DNA from 2 places in the Winslowiella toletana genome. Region 1 is predicted to be linked to the other one. Evidence: predicted binding sites of a transcription regulator. Region 1 holds the regulator's gene; the other holds the start of a gene.
The links. The regulator PurR, encoded in region 1, represses purine synthesis genes. The targets are predictions, from matches to a motif close to CANGCAAACGTTTGCNTG.
Positions count from the first base shown of each region.

Region 1 (5,554 bases):
CCGATACGATCGGAGAGTGGCCCCCAGAGCAACTGGGCGCAGGCAAAACCGGCCAGGAAAATACTCAGGCTGGCGCTGATGGCGCCGGGATGGGTCTGCAGATCTTGCTGCATTGCGCCAAACGCCGGAAGATACATATCGGTAGCAAGGAAACCCAGCATGCTCAGTACCGCCAGGTAAATAATAAATCCTTTTGATTTAATCATCAGTTAACTCTTTATTTTAGTGCAGGTGATTTTAACGCTGCAGAGTGTAATCGCGTGCGTTGTCGCTTGTGAAACGCTAATATTTGCACATTGCGTTCAAAAATTTTGCAGGCAAGCTATGTGGTCGGAACATTCTCTTGAAGTCGTTGATGCAGTAGCGCGTACCGGCAGCTTTACTGCCGCCGCCGCCGAGCTGCATCGTGTGCCCTCGGCGGTAAGTTATACCGTGCGTCAGCTGGAGGAGTGGCTGGCGGTTCCGCTGTTTCAGCGGCGTCATCGCGATGTGGTATTAACCGATGCGGGGAAAGTATTTATACAGGAAGGGCGCACTGTTATCAAAAAAATGCTTGCCACGCGCCGTCAGTGTCAGCAGGTCGCTAACGGCTGGCGCGGACAGCTGAGCATTGCAGTGGATCTGATTGTTAAACCCCAGCGCACCCGCCAGCTGGTGCTCGATTTTTATCGCCATTTCCCGGATATGGAGCTGCTGGTCTGGCATGAAGTGTTTAATGGCGTCTGGGATGCGCTGGTTGACGGGCGAGTCGATGTCGCGATTGGCGCTACCCAGGCGATCCCGGTCGGTGGTCGCTTTGGTTTCCGTGATATGGGCGCACTTAACTGGCGCTGCGTGGTCAGAGCCGACCATCCGCTGGCGCAGCAAGTGGGAAGCATTGATGATGATACAATTCGCCAGTGGCCGTCGCTGGTGCTGGAAGACACCTCGCGCAGCCTGCCAAAACGCATTACCTGGACACTGGACAACCAGCGAAGGCTGGTGGCACCGGACTGGGAATCGGCGTTTGATTGCCTGCTGGCAGGGTTATGCGTGGGTATGGTTCCCGGGCATTTTGCTGCGCCGCTGATTGCTGAAGGTTCGCTGGCCGAATTAACGCTACCGGCCGAATTCCCCGACAGCCCGTGCTGCGTCAGCTGGGCTGAGCAGAGTGCTTCACCGGCGCTGAGCTGGTTGCTGGAGTATCTGGGTACACCGGAGACCATGAATCAGGAGTGGCTTCGCGAAGGATAAACTGACCGGCCAACGGGTGGCCGGTAGCGGATTAACGACGGTAGTCGCGGAACGGACCGTCAGCCACCGAGCGGCGCTCGATTAATGAAGGATGTACTTCAATCGTCTGCGGCTCTTCGCGTTTACTGGTGATGCGATCCAGCAGCATATCAAATGCGGTTTCGCCGAGGCGCTCTTTCGGCTGATGGACGGTAGTCAGCGCTGGCGTGAAATAGCGCGCGTTGCGCACATTGTCATAACCGATCACCGAAATATCCTGCGGCACCCGCAGGCCCATTTCATCTGCTGCACAAATGGCGCCCATCGCCATAATATCGCCGCCGCAGAATACCGCGGTTGGCCGCTGTTTCTGCGATAAAATCTGCTGCATCGCGCGATATCCGGATTCCGGCTCAAAGTCGCCTTGCACAACCCACTCATCGCGCACGGCAATATTGGCCTCGGCCAGCGCTTTGAGAAAACCGGCATGGCGCCCACCGCCGGTGTTTCGCTCAAGTTGACCCGGGATCGCACCAATATCACGGTGACCACGCTCAATCAGATAGCGTCCCACCAGGTAACCGCCTTCAAAAGCATTATCCAGCACGGTATCGGTGAAATCGCCGCGTGATTCGCCCCAGTCCATCACCACCATCGGAATGTTGCGATTGTCTTCCAGCATCTTCAGCAGCTCGTCAGGATATTCCGAGCACATCACCAGCAGACCATCGACGCGCTTTTGCGCCATCATCGACAGATAAGCCTGCTGTTTTTGGAGATCATTATGAGCATTGCCGAGGATCAAGGTATAGCCCTTGGCAAAACAGCGCGTTTCAACTGCTTCAATAATTTCAGCAAAATAGGGCGCTTCACTGGAAGTCGCCAGCAAACCAATCGATTTGGTATGGTTCACTTTCAGGCTGCGCGCAACGGCGCTGGGCGAATAGTGCAGCTCTTTGATGGCGGCCCAAACGGCTTCGCGGGTCTCTTCAGCCACGAAGCGGGTTTTATTGATGACATGAGAAACGGTGGTGGTAGAAACACCGGCGCGTTTCGCCACATCTTTAATTGTTGCCATTAAAATGGTACTCCTGCGCTTATCTTAAAGGATTGATAAGCATCATGTTAAACGTTTGCGTATGCTTCGCGTTTTCTGGCGCGATCGGTTTCATTGTTGCAATCTGAGTGACGTCGGGCAGGAGATTGACGTCAGGAAACACGGCAAGTGACGCGGTGTTGCAGTTGTTGCGCAACGGAAAAACAGAATTCTATCAAGGCTGTGAGCAGAAAACGAGATTTTTACCTGTTTATATGGGAAAATAGTGAGAGTTATTAATTGTAAGGTCTTTAAGGAGTGAAGTATGGACACCAATCTGAAGTTTTCTCTGCTGACCACCGTCGGCGCGCTGCTGGTAATTATTGCCTTCAGTTTCACCGCGGTAATGAATTGATAAACATCGGTTAATCTTCAGGATTAACCCTTTTAAAACGTCTGATGAATTCCCTCAGACGTTTTTTTTTGCGCAAATTGGCTATTTAATGGTCATGCGCACGCGGAGTTAAACAGCGCCTGCATGCTGCAATATGCTCAGTGGCGGGATTGTTATGCGCCGCTGACGGTCTGTTACTCACTTGATTGTGCTAATGAAATTATTCGAGAATACCATGTCATCAACTATCTGCTGTCGGGCGCCAGGGCGAGCGCACCCGTCGGGATTTTTTCCCTTCATCGCCGTATTATTGCTGCTGTTAATCAGCGTTATCTCACCGGTTGCTGTTGCGCAACCCGCGCCTGCTGCCGATACCGCGCAGCAAACTGAGCAGGATATTCCTTACGCCGCGCTGGCGGGCATCCTTAAAGATGAAAAGGCGCGTGATGCATTAATTGATCAGTTACAGCGCGCCGCGGAAGCGCAGTCTAAAACTCAGGCGGCGGATGCTGTGCCGCAAGTTGCCGCACCCAGCGGTGCGACCAGCTTAAGCGACAGCGTCAGCCAGTTTGCGCAACAGACGTTACAGGCGCTGAGTCAGCGGGTGAACGCCTTGCAGAAAGTGGTCGAATCCGGGCCGCAGCGCACGTTTGATCCCAGTGCATTTTTCCACGCCCTCGGCTATTTTTTGCTGATGGTGGTGGTGACTTTTGCCATATTCCATCTGATTCGCCGGCTGGTGGGCCCGCTGTACAATCGAATTGGCAGCTGGGGTCGTAACGCCAAGGATCACGGTGGACCGTGGTACAAATTACCGGCCGCCATTCTCGGCGCGTTTATCATCGATCTGTTAGTACTGATGCTGGTGCTGGCAGGTGGCAAACTGTTTTCTCACCAGTTCAACAACGGCAGTGCGGTGATCGCTCATCAACAGTCGCTGTTCCTCGGTGCTTTTGCGGTAATAGAGTTCTTTAAAGCGGTTCTGCGGCTGATTTTCGCGCCCGGTTTCGCTTATCTGCGCCCGTTCCCGTTCAGTGATGCCACCGCGCGCTACTGGAATCAGCGTCTTGCCTGGCTGAGTGGTTTAATCGGTTATGGCCTGATGGTGGTGGTGCCGGTGGTGGCGACGCAAATCAGTTATCAGGCAGCCGCGGCGGTCAATCTGGTTGTAATGCTGGCGCTGACGGTCTATGCACTGACTCTGATTATGCGTAACCGTAAATCGATCCATAACCAAATCGATTTGCTGGCAGAACGGTCAATGGCGTTTTTCAGTGTGATACTCCGCGGCTTTGGCCACATCTGGCACCTGCTGGCGATTGCCTATTTCCTGATGCTGTTTTTCCTCTCGCAGTTTGATTTCGGCAACAGCCTGAGCTTTATGATGGGTGCCACGGTGAAGAGCCTGCTGGTCATTGGGCTTGGCGCACTGCTGTCCGGTATGATGACGCGCTGGATCGCCCGGCGGATTTCACTGCCGGATCAAATGAATCTGCGTTATCCGATGCTGGAACGCCGTATCAACTCTTATATACCCAACGGGCTGAAAATTCTGCGCGTAATGGTGGTGCTGGCGGTATCACTGTTCCTGCTGGATGCCTGGCATCTGTTTAATTTGCAACAGTGGGCCAGCAGCGAGACCGGCGGTAAAGTTATCGGCGGCCTGTTACATATTCTGCTTATTCTGCTGATCGCCACCTTTAGCTGGACGATTCTGGCCAGTATTATTGAGCATCGCCTGGTACTGGAGATGAGTAACGGCACTCGTCCCAGCGCGCGCGAACGCACGCTGCTGACGCTGTTTCGCAACGTGCTGGCGATTGTTATCAGCACCATCACCATTATGATCGTGCTGTCGCAGGTAGGCATCAATATCGCGCCGCTGTTGGCCGGTGCCGGTGCGCTCGGACTGGCAATCAGTTTCGGTGCACAGACGTTAGTGAAAGATGTGATTACCGGCGTGTTTATCCAGTTCGAGAACGGCATGAACACCAGTGAATATGTCACGGTGGGTGGCATTACCGGCACCGTCGAGCGTATGACGATCCGTTCTGTTGGCCTGCGGGATGACTATGGTGTCTACCATATCGTGCCTTACTCTTCGATGACGACGCTGGCTAACTATGCGCGTGAATTCGGGGTGTATCGTGCTAATTACACCGTGAGTCGTGATGAAGATATCGATCATGTTAATCAGGTGCTGCATCAGGCAATTGAAGAGCTGAAGCAGGATGAGCAGGTGAAATTCTTCCTGATTGGCGAGCCGGTGTTTAACGGCGTGGTGGCCCTGGGCGACCGCTCGTTTACCACCAGGGTAACGGTGCGCACGCTGGCGCTCAAACAGTGGGTGGTGCAGTATGCGCTGGATCGCCTGGTTAAAATTCACTTTGACCGTGCAGGGATCAGTATGCCGCAACAGGCGATGCAGCTGTCGCGCGCCGGGCAACATCCACAGTTAATGCAACAGAGTGAGAACAAAGTGAATCCGGCTTCGTAATTACAGTAACGGGCGGCACAGGCCGCCCGTTTCATTTAAATCAAAGCTGTCGGAAGCGTTTAACGAATGGTTTTTGGCGTCATTACCCGACGCGCGCCTACATAGTGGCGCTGCCAGTAATCTTCGCTTAACGCGCTAATCTGAATATCTTTGCCGGTGCGTGGCGACTGAATAAATTTACCGTTACCAAGGTAAACGCCGACATGATCGGCAGCCCCGCGGTTATTGATGCGAAAGAACACCAAATCACCTTTTTCCAGTGACTCGCGTTTGACCTGGGCGGCATCGCGCAGGTGATACATCTCATTGGCAGTGCGCGGGATCTTGAATTTCACCAGATCTTTATAGGCGTACCACACCAGACCGCTGCAGTCGAAGCCGGTTCGTGGCGATGCGCCACCCCACAGATAGGGTT
Region 1 covers NZ_CP134152.1:2,273,378-2,278,931, forward strand. Annotated here, with positions in the region: gene punC (purine nucleoside transporter PunC) at 1-206, opposite strand, end outside; gene punR (DNA-binding transcriptional activator PunR) at 325-1,233, shown strand; gene purR (HTH-type transcriptional repressor PurR) at 1,265-2,290, opposite strand; gene cydH (cytochrome bd-I oxidase subunit CydH) at 2,574-2,663, shown strand; gene ybiO (mechanosensitive channel protein) at 2,857-5,139, shown strand; gene RIN69_RS10745 (C40 family peptidase) at 5,199-5,554, opposite strand, start outside.

Region 2 (5,554 bases), 1.1 Mb from region 1:
CCGAACTGGAGGAGTCTGCTCATACCGCCAGTTTTGCCGCGATTGAAGCCGGGCGCGGTGAGACATCGCTGACCTATTTTGAGTACGGCACGCTGTCGGCGCTGATGTTGTTTAAGCAGGCGGCGGTTGATGTGGTGATTCTGGAAGTTGGCCTTGGTGGACGTCTTGATGCCACCAATATTGTCGATGCTGATGTGGCAGTCATTACCAGTATTGCGCTTGATCATACCGACTGGCTCGGCCCGGATCGCGAAAGTATTGGTCGCGAAAAAGCGGGCGTGTTTCGTGGTGCCAAACCAGCGGTGGTTGGTGAACCGGATATGCCGCAGTCGATCGCCGCAGTGGCGGATGCACTGGGTGCAACGCTGTTACAGCGCGATCGTCACTGGCGTTATCAGCTTGAGGGTAACCGCTGGAGCTTTACCGACAGCCACGGCAGTTTAACTGGCCTGCCGCTGCCTCAGGTGCCGCTGCCGAATGCGGCTACCGCATTGGCAGCACTGCGCGCCTCGACGTTGCAGGTGGACGAAGCGATTATCCGTGAATGGCTGGACAAAGCCATTCTGCCGGGGCGTTTTCAGACCGTGGCCAGCGCGCCGCGCGTTATTCTTGACGTTGCTCATAATCCGCATGCTGCCAGTTATCTGGCCAGCCGACTGGCTGAATTGCCAAAGCAGGGGAAAGTGCATGCGGTTGTCGGTATGCTGCACGATAAAGATATCGCCGGAACGCTTGCCTGTTTAGCGCCGCAGGTAGATAACTGGTATTGCGCTCCGCTGGAAGGGCCACGCGGGGCGACAGCCGACCAGCTGATCGCCTGTCTGCCGGATGGACAGAGCTTTGCCAGCGTAGTTGAAGCATGGCAGGCAGCGTTACAGCAGGCGCAGCAACAAGATATTGTGCTGGTGTGCGGATCGTTCCACACCGTGGCACAGGTAATGGAAGCGATGGAAACGGAGAACGGCAGTGGCAAGTAAGTTTCAGAACCGTTTAGTCGGAACCGTCATTCTGGTCGCCGTTGGCGTTATCGTATTGCCAGGTCTGCTTGACGGTAAGAAGAAGCACTATAAAGAGGAATTTGCGGCTATTCCGCTGGTGCCTAAACCGGGCGATCAGCAGGAAACCGATATGGTGCCGCCTGTTACCCAGTCATTGCCATCGCAGCCGCCAGAGGGCGCGGGCAAGGCAGTGGAGGGTGACAGCGATCGCACTTCGCAGCCAGCGGATAATGGCGCAACGATGCCGCAGACCGAAAGCAAGCCGACGGTGATTTCACCGCCACCGATGCAGCCGTCGAAACCGGTGGAGCAGCCAAGGCCGCAGACAAAACCGCAGCAGCAGCCGAAGCCGGTCGAACAGCCGAAGCCTCAGCCGAAACCGGTAGAGAAACCGAAGCCGGTTGAGCAGGCCAAACCGGTCGAACAGCCGAAGCAGGAAAATAAGCCGCAGGAGCAAGCACCGAGCGGTCAGGCGTATGTGGTGCAGCTGGGCGCATTGAAAAATGCGGCGAAAGTGAATGAGATTGTCGCGCAGCTTAGGTTGTCGGGCTATCGAGCTTATACCGTGCCGTCAACGCCGGTACAGGATCAGATTACCCGTATCTATGTTGGCCCGGACGCATCAAAAGCCAAAATGCAGGCCTCTGTCAGTGAACTCAAAGGGATTACTGGCCTGGGTGGCGTGGTTAAGCCTTATAGCGTGCGGTAAATAATCGCGTTTTCACTGACCAACGGGAGCCGTTTCGGCTCCCGCTCTGATGGCATACGGAATGCTGAATTCTCGTCGCCGGGGGCGCTAATTAATGTAATAACCCGTGGCGATTGAGGTTTTTTTAATCGCCTCTTTTTATTTGGTCTGGCAAAGGAAAACGTTACGCAAACGTTTTCTTTTTCTGTTAGAATTCGCCCCGAACTGGATGCAGGGGCACTGTCGCTGGAAGAGTTCATGGTCTGGATAGATTACGTCATCATTGCGGTTATCGGTTTTTCGGCTCTGGTTAGCCTGATCCGCGGGTTTGTTCGGGAAGCGTTATCTCTCGTTACCTGGGGATGCGCATTCTTTGTCGCCAGTCATTACTACTCCTATCTTGCGGTCTGGTTCACAGGTTTTGAAGACGAACTGGTTCGAAATGGAATTGCCATTGGCATACTCTTTATTGCCACCCTGATCGTGGGGGCTATAGTGAATTATGTGATTGGCTCCCTGGTCGAAAAGACCGGCCTGTCAGGTACCGACAGGGTGTTGGGCGTCTGTTTCGGGGCACTGCGTGGCGTACTGATTGTTTCTGCCATTCTGTTTTTCCTCGATACATTCACCGGCTTCTCAAAAAGTCCGGACTGGCAACAGTCTCAACTGGTTCCCCAGTTCAGTTACATCATCAGGTGGTTTTTTGACTACCTGCAAAGCACGTCGAGTTTTTTACCCCGGTAATCGCGCCGGGGGTGCGGCTTATGAGGATATGACAACATGTGCGGTATTGTCGGTATCACCGGTTTCATGCCGGTAAACCAGTCGATTTATGACGCGTTAACGGTGCTTCAGCACCGTGGTCAGGATGCTGCAGGCATCGTCACCATCGATGCATTAAATTGCTTCCGTCTGCGTAAGGCGAATGGCCTGGTCAGCGATATATTTGAAGCGCGTCATATGCAGCGTCTGCAGGGTAATATGGGTATCGGTCACGTCCGTTATCCGACCGCCGGAAGCTCCAGTGCTTCTGAAGCGCAGCCCTTCTACGTTAACTCCCCTTACGGCATTACCCTTGCACATAACGGCAACCTGACTAACGCACATGAATTGCGTAAGCAGCTGTTTGAAAGCGGTCGTCGCCACGTTAACACCACGTCTGATTCAGAAATTCTGCTGAATATCTTTGCGCAGGAACTGGATCGCTTTCAGCACTATCCGCTGGAAGCTGAAAACATTTTTGCGGCGGTGGCTGCGGTGCACCAGCGGGTGCGCGGTGCTTACGCTGTGGTGGCGATGATCATCGGTCACGGTATGGTGGCTTTCCGCGATCCAAACGGCATTCGTCCGCTGGTGATCGGCAAGCGTGCAATGGCTGATGGTCGCGTTGAGTATATGGTAGCCTCGGAGAGCGTGGCGCTGGATACACTCGGCTTCGAGTTCCTGCGTGATGTCGCGCCGGGCGAAGCGGTGTACATCACCGAGAAAGGGCAGCTTTCTACGCGTCAGTGCGCGGAAAATCCGAAAAGCAATCCGTGCCTGTTCGAATACGTCTACTTTGCCCGTCCTGACTCGTTTATCGACAAGATTTCGGTCTACAGTGCCCGTGTGCGTATGGGAACCAAGCTCGGTGCCAAGATTGCGCGCGAATGGGAAGACCTGGATATCGACGTGGTCATTCCTATTCCGGAAACTTCCTGCGATATCGCGCTGGAGATTGCCGGGATTCTGAATAAGCCTTATCGTCAGGGCTTTGTGAAAAACCGCTATGTTGGCCGCACCTTCATTATGCCGGGCCAGCACCTGCGCCGCAGCGCGGTTCGCCGTAAGCTGAACGCCAACCGTGCAGAGTTCCGCGATAAAAACGTGCTGTTGGTGGATGACTCGATTGTGCGAGGCACCACCTCTGAGCAGATTATTGAGATGGCGCGTGAGGCCGGAGCGAAGAAAGTTTATCTCGCGTCTGCAGCACCGGAAATTCGTTTCCCGAACGTGTACGGCATCGATATGCCAAGCGCCACCGAGCTGATTGCTCATGGGCGTGAGGTAGAAGAGATTCGCCAGATTATTGGCGCCGACGCGCTGATTTTCCAGGATCTTGACGATCTGATCGAAGCGGTACGAGAAGAGAATCCGGATATCGCGCAGTTTGAATGCTCGGTGTTTAACGGTATTTACGTCACTAAAGATGTCGATCAGCAATATCTTGAGTATCTCCAGTCACTGCGTAATGACGATGCCAAAGCACTGGCGCGCCAGAATGAAGTGGAAAACCTTGAGATGCACAACGAAGGTTAAGGCTGACGCGTCAGTTGCTCTGACTTTTGCTGAAAATCATGCCAGCCGGCTCAAACCGGCTGGCTTTTTTATTGGCAAATTTCTCATTACTAATACAGCAGGCATAATGGCGCAACGTAGTGGCCGTGTGACGGACATGAATAATGAAAATGCAACGCATAACGTTACATGATATTGCCACCCTGGCTGGTGTAACAAAAATGACGGTCAGCCGCTATCTGCGCACGCCTGAAAAAGTCAAAGCAGAGACCGCCGCGCTGATCGCCAGCGTTATCGCGGAAGTCGGTTATCAGCCTGATACTGATAATCTGGTCAACCATCAGCTGCCGCGTATCGGGGTGCTGATCCCCTCTTTTCACAATCAAATCTTCGCCGATCTGTTAGCGGGTATCGAATCTGTTACCCGTGCGCAGGGCTATCAAACGCTGGTGGTCAATTACGACTACGACCAGCAACGCGAGGAACAGCAAATCGCCACGGTGCTGGCCTTTAATGTTAAAGCGCTGCTGCTGACCGAAACCACTCATACGGTACGCGCCGAAAAATATCTTAACGCCGCTGCGATTCCGGTGGCTGAAGTGATGGGGCTAAGCCAGACGCCGGGGCGGATCAATGTCGGTTTTAATAATACTCGTGCCGGTTTTGATATGACCAATATGCTGATTGCCAGCGGCAAAAAACGGATTATTTATTTCGGGTCAATGTCAGACGCCCGCGATCAACAGCGCTATGCTGGCTACAGCGAAGCCATGGCGGCGGCGGGATTAGCGGCTGGCCGTATTGTGCCGGGTAAAGTGTCATCAGTATCGATTGGCAGCGGCATGATGACGCTGGCGCGGCAGATGTACCCGGATATGGACGGTATTCTCTGTACCAATGATGATCTGGCGGTTGGGGTGTTACAGGAGTGCCATGCGGCGGGCATCCTTGTTCCGCAGCAGCTGGCGATTGCCGGGTTCCACGGTCTGGAAATTGGTCAGGTGATCACGCCTAAACTCGCCAGTGTGATTACGCCGCGCTTTGATATGGGCAAAATTGCCGCCGGGATGCTGATTAAAAAGATTCAGCATCAGCCCACCATTGAACAAGTAGATTTGCATTATCGCTTGTCGATGGGGGAGACGATTTAAGTCATGTTTCAGGTAAATATCTTTTTGCGCTGCTGCTGGATGTCCCGCAAAGGAATCATCGCCGCACTGGCAGCGCAGTTGTAATTTAGTGCGTCAACGTCCAAACTTGCGCGATTAAGCGTGACTGAACAAGGCAAAAGTATGAAGCGACTCATTATCGGAATTTCCGGCGCCAGCGGCGTAATTTATGGCGTGCGTATGCTGCAAGTTTTGCAGCAGGTAGCGGAAGTGGAGACTCACCTGGTGATGAGTCAGGCGGCACGCCAGACGCTGGCGCTGGAAAGCGATCTGTCGGTGCGTGACGTGCAGGCGATGGCCGACGTGGTGCATGACGTGCGCGATATTGCCGCCAGTATTTCATCCGGCTCGTTTAAAACCGATGGCATGGTGATTTTACCCTGCTCAATGAAGACGCTGTCGGGCATTGTCCACAGCTATAC
Region 2 covers NZ_CP134152.1:3,352,587-3,358,140, reverse strand. Annotated here, with positions in the region: gene folC (bifunctional tetrahydrofolate synthase/dihydrofolate synthase) at 1-977, shown strand, start outside; gene dedD (cell division protein DedD) at 967-1,707, shown strand; gene cvpA (colicin V production protein) at 1,945-2,430, shown strand; gene purF (amidophosphoribosyltransferase) at 2,467-3,984, shown strand; gene RIN69_RS15665 (LacI family DNA-binding transcriptional regulator) at 4,128-5,114, shown strand; gene RIN69_RS15660 (UbiX family flavin prenyltransferase) at 5,256-5,554, shown strand, end outside.
Region 2: the regulator PurR is predicted to act here: its motif matches at 1,872-1,889, upstream of cvpA (colicin V production protein).